3 regions of the Vreelandella sp. DA03-1M genome follow, and region 2 is predicted to be linked to each of the others. Evidence: predicted binding sites of a transcription regulator. Region 2 holds the regulator's gene; each other region holds the start of a gene.

Region 1 (5,881 bases), 470 kb from region 2:
GCGGGAAAAATCCGGGCGGCGCTTTTCGTTGAAGGCGTTACGGCCCTCCTGCCCCTCTTCGGTCATGTAGTAGAGCATGGTGGCATTGCCCGCCAGTTCCTGCAGCCCAGCTTGGCCGTCGCAGTCGGCATTGAGCGCGGCTTTTAGGCAGCGCAGTGCCATGGGGCTGTGCTGCAGCATTTCTCGGCACCAGCGCACGCTCTCTTTTTCCAGCTCTTCCAATGGCACCACGTGGTTGACCAGCCCCATTTCCAGCGCTTGGGCGGCGCTATATTGGCGGCACAAAAACCAGATTTCCCGGGCCTTTTTCTGACCCACAATGCGCGCCAGATAAGAGGCGCCGTAGCCACCATCAAAAGAGCCGACTTTGGGGCCTGTTTGGCCGAAGACACCGTTTTCGGCCGCAATGGTTAGGTCGCACATTAGATGCAGCACGTGGCCGCCGCCGATGGCGTAGCCCGCCACCATCGCCACTACCGGTTTAGGGCAGGTACGAATATCGCGCTGGAAATCCAGCACGTTGAGGTGGTGGGTGCCCTCTTCATCCTGGTAGCCGCCATAGTCACCGCGAATGCGCTGGTCTCCGCCGGAACAGAACGCTTTATCGCCTGCACCCGTAAGCAGAATGGCACCAATGGCGCTGTCGTGGCGGGCGCGGTTAAGCGCTTGGGCCATCTCGCTAACCGTTAGCGGGCGAAAAGCGTTACGTACCTCTGGCCGGTTGATGGTGATGCGCGCAATGCCATCGGCAGTGGTGTGGTACAAAATATCCTGATAGCCATCGGAGCGATCCTGCCACTCGACTGGTGCATAGAGTTCCGTTTCAGTGAGTCCGTTGATCATGCCAGTCTCTTTTTATCTGTTGAGGCGAAATGCTTGCAGCGAGCCGTTTAACCCAGGAAGCCCGCCACGACTAAACCCAGCGCCACAATACTAAGCAACGCCGCCCCACCGTACATTAGCTTCTTATTGAGTGTGTCATTACCCACGCTGATATCAAACATCCCATGGCGCAGGCGGTGGGCGGCATGGAATAGCGGTAAACAAACCACCGCCCCAACAAACAGAAAGCCCGGCACGCTGAATAGCAGCGATGATGCGCGCTCATAGCTCAGCGCCTCGGCGGGCAGCAGTCCAAGGGGCAGTAGAACGGCGATAAAGAGAATCACTGCAGGTAGAAAGACAGCGAAACAGACACCGCCCGCGCTAAACAGCCCCCACCAAAGCGGCTCGTCAAAGGCCTGTTTGTGCTGAGTGCTGTTTTTACCCATGCTTGGTTTATTCATGGCTAGCTTTTCCATATTTAGGCCCTCCCGAATAACCAGAAAAACAGCAGCGCGACGGCTACTACGCCAGCCCACTGCCCGGCAACAATGGCCTTATCAGGCAGGCTGTGTCCGGCGATGCGCAGCGGCATCACCCGTGGGAACAGGACAAAGAAGGTGGCGGCGTGAAACAGGCTGGCGGCCAGCGCGAGAAGATTTAGCACTAATACGATGGGTGAGCCCATAAAGGCGATCCACCCCTGCCAACTTTCTGCCCCTTGAAGAAGAGCAACCATACCGGCAAGCAAGCAGAGCGTGAAAAACACCAGCGGCAGCACCGTAGCTTCGCGCAGCATATAGAGTTTAAAAAAGCGGTGTTTTAGCCACCAGTTGCGTTTCAGTGGCGGCAAGCGTTGCGATGATGATTTATCCATGACGTTCCTCCCCTACCCTTTGAACAGCGCAATGAGTGTGTGTTTGGCCGCTTCAACCTTGCCTTGATTTACCGCAGCGGCGGGGTCAACGTGTTTGGGGCAAACCTTCGAGCAGAAGCCCACAAAGGTGCAACTCCACACCCCCTCATGGCGGTTAAGTTCGGCCATACGCTGCTTCTTGCCGTGGTCGCGGCTATCCAGGTTGTAACGGTGGGCCAGCGTTAGCGCCGCCGGGCCAAGGAACTCAGGATTAAGTCCAAACTGCGGGCAGGCCGAGTAGCAGAGGCCGCAGTTAATACAGTTTGCGAACTGCTTATAGCGGGCGAGCTGTTCGGGTGACTGCTGATAGGTTTCCGGCGCCTGGGGGTCGTAGGGTTTTACCGGATTGTCATCGATCAGGTAGGGCTTAACCGCCGCCAGGTGCTCAAGGAATATTTCCATATCCACTACTAAATCCCGCTGCACCGGGAAGTGGGATAGTGGCTCGATGCGGATCTCACCTTCATAATCGCGCAGGAAGGTTTTGCAGCCCAGCTTGGGAATACCATTCACCATCACGCCACAAGAGCCGCAAATCGCCATCCGGCACGACCAGCGGTAGCTCAAGGTACTATCGAGCTGCTCTTTAATATGGTTTAGAGCATCCAACAACGAGGTGCTTTCATCCACCGGCAGTTCGTACTGTTGCCAATAGGGTTCAGCCGAGCTGTCTGGCAGGTAGCGCTTGACGCTGATGTGTTTGGTGCTGATCTGCTGAGTATTCATGCCTTGCCCCCCTTGCCTGCATCGCCATAGGCCCGCTCAGCCGGTGCGGAGAACCGCACATCGACATCCTGCCAGTGCAGCTCGGCATTCGCCTCGCCTTGGTAAAACACCTGGCTGTGCTTGAGGTAATTGACGTCATCGCGTTTCTGCATGCCTTCATCCAGACGCTGATGAGCACCGCGGGATTCACGGCGCTCCAGGGCACTCAAGCATGAGGCTTCGGCGATATCCAAGCCATAGCCAAGCTCGATGCACTCCAGTAGCTCGGTGTTGAATATCTTGCTGGTATCTTTAACGCGTATTGCATTGAAGCGAGCGCGCAGCTGGCGCATGGTCTCCAGAGAATGGCGCATGCCCTCTTCGGTGCGGTAAATACCGCAGCCGCTCTCCATGGCCTGCACCATGGCGTGCTTGAGATCGACCCAGTTTTCCCCACTCCCGGTTCCGTCACAGAGGCGCAGCAGCTTGGCTTGCTGACGGTCCCCCTGGGCTTCAAGCAGTCGCTCATCGGCCCACTCGGTTTGTGCCGCCCGTTGGCTTGCTTGCTCACCGGCTAAGCGGCCAAATACCAACAGCTCGGTAAGCGAATTGGAGCCGAGGCGGTTAGCGCCGTGCAACCCCACCGAAGCACACTCCCCGGCGGCGTAGAGCCCCGCGATTGAGGTTTCGCACTGGGGGTTGGTTTCAATTCCGCCCATGGTGTAGTGAACCGCCGGGCGAATGGGGATGGGTTCTTTCACCGGATCGACATTGATATAGGCTTTGGCCAGCTCGCAGATAAACGGCAGGCGCCCCAATATAGTCTTTTCACCCAAGTGACGCAGGTCAAGATAAACCACGTCGCTGTCGCCAAACTTACCGGTGCGGCCCGCCTGCTGTTCCTGCCAGAAGGCTTGGGAGAGTTTGTCCCGCGGCCCCAGCTCCATGTATTTGTTTTCCGGCTTGCCCAACGGGGTTTCTGGGCCAAGGCCATAATCCTGCAGGTAACGGTAGCCTTCTTTATTGAGCAGAATGCCGCCTTCGCCCCGGCACGCTTCGGTAATCAAAATGCCGGAGCCAGGCAGGCCGGTGGGGTGGTACTGAACAAACTCCATATCCCGCAGCGCCACACCGTGACGATAGGCCATCGCCATACCGTCGCCGGTGACAATGCCCGCGTTGGTATTGAAGCGGAACAAGCGCCCTGCGCCGCCGGTGGCAAGGATCACCGCTTTAGCGCGTAGCAGGGTCAATTCACCGGTAGCGATCTGCAGGGCAATTACGCCGATTACCGCACCTTCGTCAACGGCCAGATCGAGCACGAAGAACTCATCAAAACGCTCAATCTCAGGGTATTTCAGCGAGGTCTGAAACAGGGTGTGGAGCATATGGAAGCCGGTTTTGTCGGCCGCAAACCAGGTGCGTGCGGTTTTCATGCCACCGAAGCGGCGCACCTGCACTTGGCCATCCTCTTTACGGCTCCAGGGGCAGCCCCAACGCTCCATCTGCACCAGCTCTTGATAAGCGTGATGAACAAAGTAGTCGACGACGCCCTGCTCAACCAGCCAGTCACCGCCTGACACCGTGTCATCGAAATGCGCCTGGTGGGAATCTTCGGCACTGGTGACGGCGGCAGCGCCGCCCTCAGCCGCCACGGTATGGGATCGCATGGGGTAAACCTTGGACAGCAGCGCTATGCGCTGGGGAGTGCCCTGCTCCTTGGCCTGCTCGGCAGCCCCGATAGCAGCGCGCAAGCCTGCACCACCCCCACCAACAATAACGATATCGAAATCTCGCTGCTGCATGAAAAGCCCCTTCATTAGCCAAGTCAAAGGTGGTACTGGCGGCAATCTGCGCTGCCGTCTTGTGTCTTCGAACTTACCATACAAGAGGAAGGCCCTGTTCATTAGTCCAAAGGACTATTGATGTACATCAAGAAAAGCACTGGTGAGATTGCTATTTCTGTAAATAGCAATATGAGAACCCGCATCCGTAGTCGAGATGCGGGGCATGGGTGCAGGTAGTTAAAGCAGCAGCCCACCAAAAACAAAGCCTAGTATTACGCTCACGGTGATAGTCACAACACCGGGGATAAAGAAAGGGTGGTTGAATACCGCTTTACCGATTCGGGTGGAACCTGTGTCATCCATTTCCACAGCAGCCAACAGGGTAGGATAAGTAGGTAACACGAATAGCGCGCTCACCGCCGCGAAAGAAGCCACCGCAGTTAAGGGATCCACACCCATAGCTAGTGCAGCAGGCATCAAGGCTTTAGTAGTGGCTGCCTGGGAGTAGAGCAGCATGGAAGCAAAAAACAAAGTGACTGCTAACAGCCATGTATAGCTTTCAAGCATCTCGCCAGCAATACCCTCGATTTCATTGATATGATTAGAGACAAACGTGTTGCCCAGCCATGCCACCCCTAGTACACACACGCAGGCCGACATACCCGATTGGAAAGTGGGCATATTGAGGATACGACTTGCCTCCAGCTTACAGCTTAGAGTAATGGCACCGGCGGTTGTTAGCATGAAGACCATGATAGCGGCATCTCGTGGTAGAACCGGGTTAGCGATCAAACCCACCGCATCGGAGATAGCTGTTGCGTAAAACACTACGGCGACAATGGCTAGCAAGAACAAAAGAACGGAGCGCCTGGCCCCCGGTTGAATTTCAAAAGCTTGTTTACCCCGGAGTTTAACCAGTCCCTTCTCCAATCGCTCTTGATATACAGGATCCTCATCCAGCGGCTTTCCCATCATATTTGCCACCAAGGCACCAGCAAAACAGGCCAGCAAAGTAGCGGGGATACATATCGCTAATAGGGTTAAATAGCCTACCCCAAGAGGCTCAAGGATACCGGAGAAATAAACCACCGCTGCTGAAATAGGCGAGGCGGTAATAGCAACTTGTGAGGCAACCACTGCAATGCTCAGTGGCCGCGAGGGACGAATTCCATATTCTTTGGCTACTTCGGTAATCACAGGCAGAGTGGAATATGCAGTATGGCCTGTGCCTGCGAAGAAGGTCATGGCATAGGTGACCATGGGAGCTAGAAAAGTAATATACTTAGGGTATCGGCGCAGCAGCCGCTCGGCCAGCTTAACCAAGTAGTCCATGCCACCAGCAAGCTGCATGGCTGCGATCGCAGTAATGACAGCCATAATAATTAAGATGACTTCGATAGGAATGGAACCAGGCGTTAGCCCAAACCCTAAGGTGAGTATCAACACACCCATGCCACCCGCAAGCCCGATACCGATGCTGCCTATTCTGGCGCCCAAATAAATAGCGCCCAGCACAACCAATAATTCCAAAAAAATCATAAGGACTTCCCCTGCAAAAGCGTGGGTAAAATTAGCCTATTCTTTTGATTTTGACGGCTCACTGGGCACCCAAAGCACGCGTATACCGTTTGGCACGATATTGCGGGCGCAT
Region 2 (5,881 bases):
ACCGCTGACGCTGTTTGGCTCGCTGAAAAAGCCTCAGCACGGTATCGATATCAAGAAAGGCGGCATTTTCCCCATTGTTCACGGCGTGCGCACCATGGCGCTGGAGCGACGAATCAAAGCGACCTCAACACTGGATCGTTTAGACGCGCTGGCCGCCGATGGCCGCTTGGATCGCCGGTTCGCCGACGATCTGGGCGAAGCACTGGCGCTGTTTTCCGAGTTGCGTCTCAAACAGCAGCTCACTGCCCTAGAGGCAAGTAGCACATCGCAAGAGGCGAACCGCACTAATCGTGTCGTGGTGCAAAGCCTCTCTTCGCTAGAACGCGACCTATTGCGTGAAGCACTGCATATTGTGAAAGACTTTAAGCAGCGGCTTTCCCATCGTTATCATCTGGAGTATTCGTGAGCGGAATGCGGCTGTTAGATCGACACGTGGCACTCTTTAGCGGTTCCTTACGTACCTTGCTGCGTCGCGAAAGCGACCGGCGACGTTGTGCTGATTCTCCCTATGCCTGGCTTTTTCAGCCCTATATGGGCGAAGAACTGGTAGCGCTTGCCTGCACATCAACGCCTATGCCGACGTCACCTGTGATCAGTTTGGCCGCCGTGGTGCTTAGCCAACAGCAGGTGCGTACCAGCCGTGCTTTTGTGCTGACGTTAGGCGCACCGGGGCAGGCTGACCATGCATCGCTGCGTCGCCATCACCTGCTGTGTCAGGCAGGGGAGGTGGCAGCGCCAAACCGCGACAATTTAAATGCGTTAGTAGAGTTTATTGGCAATCGCCCTATTGTCGGCTGGCAGTTAGACCAGCGGATTGGGGCGTTAAATGCGTTGCTGAGAAAGCGGTTGGATTTCGCACTGCCCAATGCCCAGGTCGACGTAGAAAAGCTGCATCAGCGCCAGCTGCGGCGCTTGCATCCGGAGATAGAGGCACCCAGTAGCTTTGCCCAAGCGCTGGCGTGCTGGCAAGTACCCGCGATGGGAATGCAGGGTGTGTTAGGTGAGGCCACTTCCAGCGCGCTGCTCTATATGCGCCTGCAGCGCATTATGGCAGAGGCTGCTTAGTAATAGGTCTGTATACGAGTAGTTGGGTCAGGGCGGTGAGTGTTGTTAGAATAGTAGCCACTTTTTCTTGAATGCCTTCCACCCTCGGCAGTGCTTATACCATGCAACCTCTTGATCATTTTGACCCTGCTTCCCTTGGAGCCGACCTCACTGATGTTGATCATGGCCAGTCAGAGCTGGCTGATGCTAAGCAGAAACGTGAATTTAACAAGCTGCAAAAGCGCCTGCGCCGAGAAGTGGGCAATGCGATTATTGATTACCAGATGATCAATGAAGGCGACCGTGTGATGGTCTGCCTTTCCGGCGGCAAAGACAGCTATACAATGCTGGAGATTTTGCGCAACTTGCAGCGCAACGCGCCGGTCAATTTCTCACTGGTAGCGGTCAATCTGGATCAAAAACAGCCCGGTTTTCCCGAGCATGTGCTGCCTGCGTATCTGGATAAGCAGGGCGTGGAATATCACATTGTCGAGCGTGATACTTATTCGGTGGTGAAAGAAAAAACGCCAGAAGGTAAAACGACTTGCGCGCTCTGTTCACGCCTGCGCCGCGGTTCGCTGTATGGCTTTGCCGAAGAGATTGGCGCCAATAAAATTGCCCTGGGCCACCACCGTGAAGACATCCTTGAAACCCTGTTTCTCAATATGTTCTTTGGCGGCAACTTAAAAGCGATGCCGCCTAAGCTACTTTCTGATGATGGTAAAAATATCGTCATTCGGCCGTTGGCTTACTGTAAAGAGGCAGATATTGCCGAGTTTTCACGGCTGATGGAATTCCCGATTATTCCCTGCAATCTATGCGGTTCGCAGCCCAATATGCAGCGTCAGGTCGTCAAAGAGATGCTCGCCGAGTGGGACAAAAAATTCCCCGGTCGCCTGGAAAGCATGTTTAAAGCCGTTACCAATATTGCGCCTTCCCAGCTAGCGGATCGCAATCTCTTTGATTTTGAAGGGCTAGAAGCCAAACAGGCAGAACTACTGGCCGGGCGTATCCAGGCATTTAACGTCAGCTAGCGTTTTGCTCCTCTTCGGCGAGGGTGATTAAGCGCTGCATATCAAGAATATTGACCTCTCGCCCGGATACCGCCACTACGCTCTGCTGCTGGAAGCGGCTTAAAATCCGGCTGACGGTTTCCACCGCTAAACCCAAATAGTTGCCGATATCGGCCCTGGGCATGGAAAGGCGGAAACTGTAGGGCGAGTAGCCACGGCGACGAAAACGATCTGAAAGCGTGATTAAAAAGCTCGCCAGCCGCTGGTCGGCGGTTTTACGTGACAGCAGGCGCATCATGCGCCGGTCGTCGCGCAACTCTTTGCTCATGCTGCGATACAGCTGGCCACGCAGTTCGGGCAACTCCTCAGAGAGTGAGTCCAAGCGATCAAAGGGAATCTCGCAAACGGTGGTCGTTTCCAAGGCAATTACACTCCCTGGGTAGTGCTCTTCATCGATCCCGTCCAACCCCACTAGTTCGCTGGGGAGGTAGAAATTGGTCAGTTGTTCGCTGCCGTTTCCCTCTGATGTGACTTGTTTCAAACTGCCCGAACGTACCGCATAAACGCTGGTAAAAGTATCGCCTTGGCGAAATAGTGGCTCGCCTTTTTTCAGCGGTGCGCGACGACGAATAATGGCATCGAACTGGCCCATATCGTCTATCTCAAGGGCAAGTGGCAAGCATAGTGAGCTCAAGCTGCAGGTTTGGCAGCGAGCTTCATGGAGTAGCGAGCGTCGGCGGCTCATGGGTTCCAACATGCATAACTCCTTGAGTAGCGTCGTGAGTGGCAGGTAATCATTACGCCGTGCTGAGGTAGGCTTCTCTTAGTATGGAAGCTTCATTTCGTTAGCGATAGCTTGTTTACACAATCTTTGAGTAGTGCTTGCCTGATTGCTGCGGCAGGTGAGCATCAAACGCCATGGCTAAGTGACGAATCAGCAGCCGTCCCATGGGCGTCGCGCTAAGCTGGTCGCCGCTGCGCGTCAGCAGGCCATCTCGCTCGGCGCCCTGTAAGTGCTCAAGCGCTTGCGCAAAGTAACGCGGGGCATCAATGTTCCAGCGTTGACCGATGGCGGCCAGATCAATGCGCATATCACACATTAGTCGCTCAATAACGTCCCGGCGGATCAGGTCATCGTCACTTAAGCGCAGCCCACGTACGGTTGCCAATTGGCCTTGATCCAGCGCTGCTTCATAGCGGGCCAGATCGCTAGGGTTCTGTGCATAGACGTCATCGACGCGAGAAATCGCCGACACGCCAAGCCCGATTAAGTCGCACTGGGCGTGACTGGAGTAGCCTTGAAAGTTGCGCTGGAGCGAGCCTTCGCGCTGGGCGATCGCCAAGCTGTCATCAGGACGAGCAAAGTGATCCATGCCGATGTGCACATAACCGGCCGCGGTGAGCATCTCAATCGTGGTGCGCAGAATCGCCAGCTTCTCTTCGCTGCCCGGCAGGTCATCGATGTTAATCCGCCGCTGGGGGGCAAAGCGCTCGGGCATGTGGGCGTAGTTAAACACAGAAAGCCGTGCGGGATTTAACTCGATCACTTGGCGCAGGGTGTCTGCAAAGCTTTTTTCAGTCTGAAAGGGCAAGCCGTATATTAAATCGAGATTGAGCGAACGAAAGCCCAGCCGGTGTGCTTCATCCATCAGCGTCTCGGTGAGTACCCGTGGCTGAATACGGTTAATGGCTTTCTGCACCAGCGGGCTTAAGTCCTGCACGCCTAAACTGATGCGATTGAAACCGAGCGACTGCAGGTGGCGCAGCGTAAATACGTCCGCTTCGCGTGGGTCGATTTCAATCGCGTAATCGCGATCAGACGCGGACGAGAGACCAAAGCGCGCGTCCAGGCGATCAATCAAGTCGCCCATCTGGTTCAAGTTAAGAAACGTCGGTGTTCCGCCACCCCAGTGCAACTGCTTCACCGGTCGTGTGGTATCCAGGTGGCGAGCGGTCAGCACCATTTCACGGTCAAGCCGGGATAGGTACGGCTCGGCCAGGGCGGTGTTCTTGGTGGCGATTTTATTACACGCGCAGTAAAAGCAAATTTTGCGGCAGAAGGGGATATGCACATACAGCGAAAGAGGACGTTGGCTGGCATTGCTGCGCTCTAACGCCTGAGTCAAATCGCTCGGGGTAAATTGGTCGTGAAACGACAACGCCGTGGGGTAGGACGTATAGCGCGGGCCGCTGGTGTCGTAACGGCGCAGTAAGGCTTCATCCCATTTTTTCTGCTCCGGTGCTGCCCCGGCCATGGTTGAAGTCATCGTAGAAGAAGCCGCGAGGGCATGAACGGGCATGAAGTGACGCTCCGGCGTTAAAAGTGGCGTTAAAGCTTTGATGCCAGCCTAACGCGCGGCGCCGATATAAATATTGAGCCATGTCATGTTAATGAAGATTGTGTGCTGTGAGTGTCCACAGCTGCCACAGCGCAAAAGCAATGATCGTCAGCGCGGCCACGCTGCGCGTTGCCGGGTGACGAATCAGGTGGCTTAACTGGCGCGCGGCAAGCCCGGTGGCCAGCAGCGCAGGCAGCGTGCCCAGTCCAAAGGCGCCCATCAATAGTGCGCCCTGGAGCGGGTCGGCAATCGCTAAGCTCCAGGCCAGCATGGAGTAGACCAGCCCACAGGGCAGCCAACCCCATATCGCCCCCAGCGCAAAGGCTTGGGGTAAATGAACTACGGGCATTAAACGTCGCCCTACCGGCTCGATAAAGCGCCATAGGCGGCGGCCTATCGCTTCAACTTTAAGCAGCCCTTTCCACCAATTGGCGATATACAGCGCCATCAGGATCAGCATCAGCGCCGCAAACACTTGTAGCAGCATTCGCGCCGTGGCAGAGAGGGAAAATAGCGTGCCTAGTAGGGCTACCAGCGCGCCTGCGCTCATGTAGCTAATGATGCGACCTGCGTTATAGCTGAGCAGCAAGCCACCCATACGCGCCGGATGACGCATGCTGGGGGGCACTGCAAAAGTGAGCGCGCTCATAATGCCACCACACATGCCAATGCAATGGGCGCCGCCCATCAAACCAAACACGAACGCCGCCAGCAGTGGCGGCAGGTCAAGGCCGGTTGGATTCATGGCCGGGGCTCTTGGTCGTCGGGTGAGTGTGTGTCGGAGGGGGCAGCAGGGCGGTGCTTGGTCTGCTGCCGCTGGCGTCGCTGTTCGGGGTTGAGGTCATTCTCATCTTCATCAAACAAAATGCGGTGCGCCGGGCCTTCCAAGTCGTCGAACTGATCATTTTTCACCGCCCAGAAAAATGCCCAGACGGCGAGGCCCAGCAGAATCAGTGAAAGCGGAATGAGTAGATACAGAATCGTCATGCGGTTACCGGTGTTGAAGCGCTTGGCGAAGAAGCGGGCGGCGTCGTACGCCAGCGTGACAGCCGCAGCGCGTTACCCACCACCACTAGCGAGCTGAGCGACATACCAATAGCCGCCAGCCAGGGCGGCACCAGCCCCATTGCCGCCAGCGGCAGCGCCGAAAAGTTGTAACATACTGACCAGATCATGTTCTGGCGCATGATACGCCGGGTCGCGCGGGAAATCTCGATAGCCTCAAAAATCCGCATCAGGCGTGGGCTGAGCAGCACCGCGTCGGCGCGGGTACGGGCGAGATCCGTCGCGCCATTCATGGCAATTGCCACATCAGCACCGGCTAGCACCGGTACGTCGTTGATGCCGTCACCAATCATTACCACGGTTTCGCCAGCGGCTTGAAGCTCTTTCATCCTGGCCAGTTTGCCTTCGGGGCTGGTACCCGCATGCCAAGTAGTAATGTTGAGCTGGTTAGCCAGGCTCTCAACGGCATCGACGGTATCA
Region 3 (5,881 bases), 120 kb from region 2:
CTCAAATACGATATTTCGGTGCTGGCCAACTACGCCATCTCAGTGGCGGGCCCGTTTGCCGACACCATGTTGGCGTCGTACGTGCTCAACTCCACGGCCACCCGCCACGATATGGACTCGCTGGCGCTGAAGTATTTGGGCGAAAAGACCATCTCCTTTGAAGAGATTGCCGGTAAGGGCGCCAAGCAGCTGACCTTTAACCAGATTGCCCTGGAACAGGCGGCGCCTTACGCCTGCGAAGATGTCGATATCACCCTACGGCTGCAGCAAACGCTACGCCCACAGGTCGAAAACGAGGGGCGCTTGGCCGAAGTGCTGGATAATATCGAACTGCCGCTGATCAAAGTGCTCTCGCGCATTGAGCGTAATGGGGTGGCGGTGGATGCGGATCTACTGCACAAGCAGAGCCAGCAGTTAGAAAAGCGTATTGGCGAGCTAGAGCGCGAAGCGTTTGAACTGGCCGGGCGGGAATTTAATTTGGGCTCACCCAAGCAACTAGGCCAGATTCTGTTTGAAGAGCAGAAGATCCCAGTGCTTAAGAAAACGCCCAAAGGTGCGCCCTCTACCGCGGAAGGTGTGCTGGAAGAGCTGGCGCTGGATTACCCACTGCCCAAGGTGATTATGCAGCACCGGGGGCTGGCCAAGCTTAAGTCCACCTATACCGATAAGTTGCCTAGGCTGCTCAATAAAGCCACTGGCCGGGTGCACACCAGCTACCACCAGGCGGTCACCGCCACCGGGCGGCTGTCGTCGTCGGACCCGAACTTACAAAATATTCCTATTCGTACCGAAGAGGGGCGCAAGATTCGTCAGGCGTTTATCGCCCGCCCCGGCTACCGCATTGTCGCCGCTGACTACTCGCAGATTGAGCTGCGTATTATGGCGCACCTTTCCGAAGATAAAGGGCTGCTGGAAGCCTTTGCCGAAGGACGCGATATCCACACCGCCACGGCGGCAGAAGTGTTTGGCACCTCCCTTGATAAGGTCTCTGGCGACCAGCGACGTAGTGCCAAAGCGATCAACTTCGGCTTGATCTACGGCATGAGTGCCTGGGGGCTGTCGCGCCAGCTGCATATCGAGCGCAATCAGGCACAAACCTATATTGATCGCTACTTTGACCGCTATCCCGGCGTGGCCCGTTATATGGAGCGTATTCGCTCCCAGGCAGGTGAAGATGGCTTTGTCGAAACCGTGCTGGGTCGGCGGCTCTACCTGCCGGAAATCCATTCGCAGAACCGTAACCGTCGCCAAGGCGCAGAGCGCACCGCGATTAACGCGCCGATGCAGGGCACGGCCGCCGATATCATCAAGCAGGCGATGATCGACGTGGATGCGTGGTTAGCGGAAGGCGAGTTCGATGCGCTGATGGTGATGCAGGTGCACGATGAGCTGGTGTTTGAAGTGGCCGAGAAGCAGGTCGAAGCGTTTATCGAGCAAGTGCAAAAACGCATGCAGGGCGCGGCGGAGTTGAAAGTGCCGCTGATTGTCGAAGCGGAAAGCGGCGCGAACTGGGATGAGGCGCACTAGCCAGGTGATAAGGGCATTTTGTCGCAACCGCACCATGCATAGATAAGGAATTGACCAGGATCAAAATTTTGGCTCGGGTGGAGGCATAACCTTATACCCATCGCCTTTGCCTGGGTGAGCGCCAGTCAGTGGCTTCCCGGTGGGGCGAAGGGTGTGTTTACGCTATCCATCGGGAGTCACTCATGGACATTGTTGAATTATCCAGGTTGCAGTTCGCCTTTACGGCGATGGTGCATTTCCTGTTTGTACCTTTAACGCTAGGGCTATCGATACTGCTGGCGATTATGGAGACGGTCTATGTGATGACCGGTAAGACCATCTATCGTCAGATGACCAAGTTCTGGGGCAAGCTGTTCGGTATTAACTTTGCGTTGGGGGTAACCACCGGCATCGCTATGGAGTTTCAGTTCGGCACCAACTGGTCGTACTACTCTCATTATGTCGGCGATATCTTCGGCGCGCCGCTGGCGATAGAAGCCTTGATGGCGTTCTTCCTTGAGTCGACCCTGGTCGGGCTGTTCTTTTTCGGCTGGGATCGTCTGTCAAAAGAGAAACATCTGGCGGTTACCTGGTTGATGGCGTTGGCGACCAATATGTCGGCCCTGTGGATTCTGGTGGCCAATGGCTGGATGCAGCATCCCGTGGGGTCAGAGCTCAACCTTGCCACCATGCGTATGGAGTTGACCAGCTTTGCTGAAGTGCTGCTCAACCCCGTTGCCCAAGTCAAATTCGTGCATACCGTGTCGGCGGGCTACGTCACCGGCGCGGTTTTCGTGCTGGCGATTTCAAGCTGGTACCTGCTCAAGGGTCGCGAGATCGCCTTTGCCCGGCGCAGCTTCACGATTGCGTCTGCCTTTGGCTTGGCTAGTGTACTGTCGGTGATTGTTCTGGGCGACGAGTCTGGTTATGAGCTGGGAGACGTCCAAAAGGTCAAACTGGCCGCCATCGAGGCCGAATGGCAAACCCATCCCGCTCCGGCCGCCTTTACCCTGTTTGGGCTGCCCAATGAGGCTGAACAGCGCACCGACCTAGCCATCAAGATACCTGGCGTGATGGGCTTGATCGCTACGCGCTCGCTGGATACCGAAGTGATGGGGATCCGCGAGCTTAAGGCGGAGCACCGCGAACGCATCGTCAACGGCCAGGAAGCCTATGCCCTTATGCAGCGCCTGCGCAGCGGTGAAGAGCGCGAAGGGGATCAGGCCCGGTTCGAGCAGGTGCGCAGCGATCTCGGCTATGGGCTGCTGCTTAGCGCCTATAGCGACGATGTGGCCAATGCGACGGCCGCCGAGATTAACCAGGCCGTAGAGGCGTCGATTCCCAAGGTTTGGCCGCTGTTCTGGTCTTTTCGGGCCATGGTAGCCGCTGGCTTTAGCATGCTGCTGCTGTTTGCCCTGGCCCTCTGGCATAGCCTGCGCCGTCAGCCTGAGACGTCCCCTTGGTTACTGCGCTTTGCGCTATTCAGCCTGCCGCTGCCCTGGATCGCCTGTGAAGCGGGCTGGTTCGTGGCTGAGTACGGCCGTCAGCCGTGGGCCATCGGCGAGATCCTCCCGGTGCACCTGGCTATTTCCAGTCTGACTGCTGAGCAGGTGCTCACTACCCTGATTGCCATTGGCATCCTTTACACCACCTTCGTCATCATCGAAATGTGGTTGATGCAGCACTTTGCCCGCAAGGGGCCTTCCGGTAGCGGTTACCTGGATGATGAAGCCGATTCCGGCTACCTAATTTCCACCCCGCCACGGGAGGCATGATGATGGACTACGAAACACTTAGGTTTGTCTGGTGGGTGCTGATCGGTGTGCTGTTGATCGGCTTCGCGGTCACCGATGGATTTGATATGGGCGTTGCCACCTTGCTTAAGGTCGTTGGCCGCAACGATCTTGAACGTCGGGTGATGATCAACTCCATGGCGCCTCACTGGGACGGCAACCAGGTCTGGCTGGTGACCGCCGGGGGCGCACTGTTCGCTGCCTGGCCGCCGGTTTGCGCAACCGCTTTCAACGGCTTCTATTTCGCTTTGATGTTGACGCTGTTCGCGCTTTTCCTGCGCCCCTTAGCGTTTGATTACCGCTCCAAGTTGGACAACCCCACCTGGCGCAGTCGCTGGGACTGGGGGCTGACGATCGGCTCCGCCGTTCCTGCGCTGATCTTTGGTGTCGCCTTTGGCAATCTTCTCCAGGGCGTTCCCTTCCAGTTCGATGACTATCTGCGTTTGGAGTATCAGGGCGGCTTACTGGGGCTATTGAATCCGTTTGCGCTGTTGGCCGGGCTGTTGAGCCTGCTGATGTTTGTCACCCACGGCGCGGCCTGGCTGCAGCTCAAAACCGAGGGTGAGCTACGCAGGCGGAGTGCGGCCATCGGCAGCCTCACCGCATTGGTGTGCGCGGCACTGTTCGTGCTGGGTGGGGTCTGGCTGCTATGGGGCGTTGATGGCTACCAGGTGGCCAGCGTGATCGACACCCAGGGCTACAACGATACCACTGGCAAAATCGTCACGGTCAGTGTTGGCGGTTGGATGACCAACTACAGCCGCTTCCCGCTGTTATGGCTACTGCCGATAGTAGGCGTATTGGGTTTTGTGCTCTGCTCGTTGACCATGAAACTGGGGCGGCATGCGCTGGCATTTACCAGTTCGGCCATTGCTATGGCCATGGTGGTGGTCACCACTGGCGTGACGATGTTCCCTTTCGTGATGCCGTCGACACTCAACCCTAATCATAGCCTCACCATGTGGGATGCCACGGCGAGTGAGCTGACGCTCAAGATCATGTTTGTGGTGGTGTGTATCTTCGTGCCGTTGATATTGCTCTATACCGCCTGGAGTTATTGGGTCATGCGCGGTCGCCTAAATGAGCAGTTTATTCGTGATAACGACAAAGCACTTTACTGAGGAGATGATCCTATGTGGTATTTCGCCTGGATTTTGGGTGTCACGCTGGCAGCTGTCGTCACTGTTCTTATCGCCATGCGGCTTGAAGTGAATGGTTATGAAGGCGAAGCCGAGCATGAGCGGAGCGACTGACGTTATTGACCCGGGGCAGCGGCTGAACCGCTGCCTGGCCCCGCAACGCTGGTGGTTGCGGGGCGCCACACTGCTTGCGCTGATCGGCGTGGTACTGCTGATTACCCAGAGTTGGCTGCTGGCGGCACTGTTCCATCACTGGTTACTGCTCTGGCAGGGCCGGGAGTCGCTGGGCCACCCGTCGGCATGGTTAGCAGGGCTGGCAGTGTGCATGGTGCTCCGCCCTTTGCTCCACGCCGGCCGTGAAGGGGTATCTCGCCAAGCCAGTCGGCATGCCCGTGTCGCCTTACGCAGCCAGTTATTAACGCAACTTGGCCGTCTTGGGCCGGTGAGGCGCCAATTTGGCAGCGATGGTGCCTTGGCCACTCAGGTGCTGGAGCAGGTGGACGCCCTGGACGGCTACATTAGTCGCTATCGGGTACAGAGTCTGCTGGCCGTTGTCGTTCCCTGCCTGATCGCGGCGGTGGTGGCGTTGCATAGCCCGTTGGCCGCGGGATTAATGCTGATGACCGCACCCTTGGTGCCGCTGTTTATGATCCTTGTGGGCCGTGCCGCTGCGGGTGCCAGTCAGCAGCAGTTCACGGCGCTGGCGCGTATGGGTGGCCGCTTTCTCGACCTGGTTCGAGGGATGGCGACGCTGCAGCGCATGGGGGCGACCGACCAGGCGGAGGCCAAGGTCGCCCAGGCAAGTGACGCCTACCGTGGGCGTACCATGCGGGTGCTTAGACTGGCCTTTCTATCTAGCGCGGTGCTGGAGTTTTTTGCCGCGCTGGCGATTGCCCTGGTGGCGCTCTATCTTGGCTTGGGCTTGCTTGGCCTATTGCCCTGGGCGAAAGCAGACGTTCCGGTGCCGTATCAGGGAGCGCTGTTTATTTTGCTGCTGGCGCCCGAGTTCTATGCGCCGCTACGCCAATTGGGCAGCGATTATCATGCCCGTGCCGAAGCGCTGGGCGCCATGCAGGCGTTGTCGCCGCTGCTGGAAGCGGATACTTGGCAGCCCCAAGGGTTGCCGCTCTCTCCAACAGCGGTAAGCGGTGAGTCTCTTGCTGTTGAATGCCGCGAGTTAAGCGTTAGCGGTGAGGGCGGGCGGCTTCGGCTGGCGCCGCTTAATCTGACGCTGGCCGCGGGCGAACGGCTGTTGGTGCAGGGCGAGAGTGGTGCGGGCAAGTCGAGTCTTTTACAAGCGCTGCTGGGGTTTACCGCCTACCAGGGCAGCCTCAAGGCGAAGGGTTGTGAACTTTCCCAATGGCCTCGCGACGCCTGGCAACGCCAGCTTGGCTACCTTAGTCAGCAACCGCCGATACAGTCTGGCAGCATTGCGGAGAATCT

Evidence for each region. The regulator FNR, encoded in region 2, switches genes on or off when oxygen is low (the NO sensors DNR and NnrR bind a similar motif). The targets are predictions, from matches to a motif close to TTGATNTANATCAA.
Region 1: frdA (fumarate reductase (quinol) flavoprotein subunit) is a predicted target of FNR. The motif match lies at 4,366-4,379, and genes of this name have one in related genera.
Region 3: ACXUPB_RS17145 (cytochrome ubiquinol oxidase subunit I) is a predicted target of FNR. The motif match lies at 1,578-1,591, and genes of this name have one in related genera.

The regions. Positions count from the first base shown of each region.
Region 1 is NZ_CM146798.1:4,015,501-4,021,381, forward strand. Features, by position in the region: gene menB (1,4-dihydroxy-2-naphthoyl-CoA synthase) at 1-843, opposite strand, end outside; gene frdD (fumarate reductase subunit FrdD) at 891-1,286, opposite strand; gene ACXUPB_RS18770 (succinate dehydrogenase/fumarate reductase transmembrane subunit) at 1,304-1,699, opposite strand; gene ACXUPB_RS18775 (succinate dehydrogenase/fumarate reductase iron-sulfur subunit) at 1,712-2,464, opposite strand; gene frdA (fumarate reductase (quinol) flavoprotein subunit) at 2,461-4,248, opposite strand; gene ACXUPB_RS18785 (anaerobic C4-dicarboxylate transporter) at 4,468-5,769, opposite strand; gene aspA (aspartate ammonia-lyase) at 5,828-5,881, opposite strand, start outside.
Region 2 is NZ_CM146798.1:3,549,790-3,555,670, reverse strand. Features, by position in the region: gene ACXUPB_RS16630 (DUF294 nucleotidyltransferase-like domain-containing protein) at 1-406, shown strand, start outside; gene ACXUPB_RS16625 (3'-5' exonuclease family protein) at 412-1,065, shown strand; gene ttcA (tRNA 2-thiocytidine(32) synthetase TtcA) at 1,167-2,078, shown strand; gene fnr (fumarate/nitrate reduction transcriptional regulator Fnr) at 2,071-2,814, opposite strand; gene hemN (oxygen-independent coproporphyrinogen III oxidase) at 2,918-4,357, opposite strand; gene ACXUPB_RS16605 (sulfite exporter TauE/SafE family protein) at 4,446-5,141, opposite strand; gene ccoS (cbb3-type cytochrome oxidase assembly protein CcoS) at 5,138-5,383, opposite strand; gene ACXUPB_RS16595 (heavy metal translocating P-type ATPase) at 5,380-5,881, opposite strand, start outside.
Region 3 is NZ_CM146798.1:3,668,101-3,673,981, reverse strand. Features, by position in the region: gene polA (DNA polymerase I) at 1-1,527, shown strand, start outside; gene ACXUPB_RS17145 (cytochrome ubiquinol oxidase subunit I) at 1,710-3,281, shown strand; gene cydB (cytochrome d ubiquinol oxidase subunit II) at 3,278-4,420, shown strand; gene cydX (cytochrome bd-I oxidase subunit CydX) at 4,433-4,552, shown strand; gene cydD (thiol reductant ABC exporter subunit CydD) at 4,536-5,881, shown strand, end outside.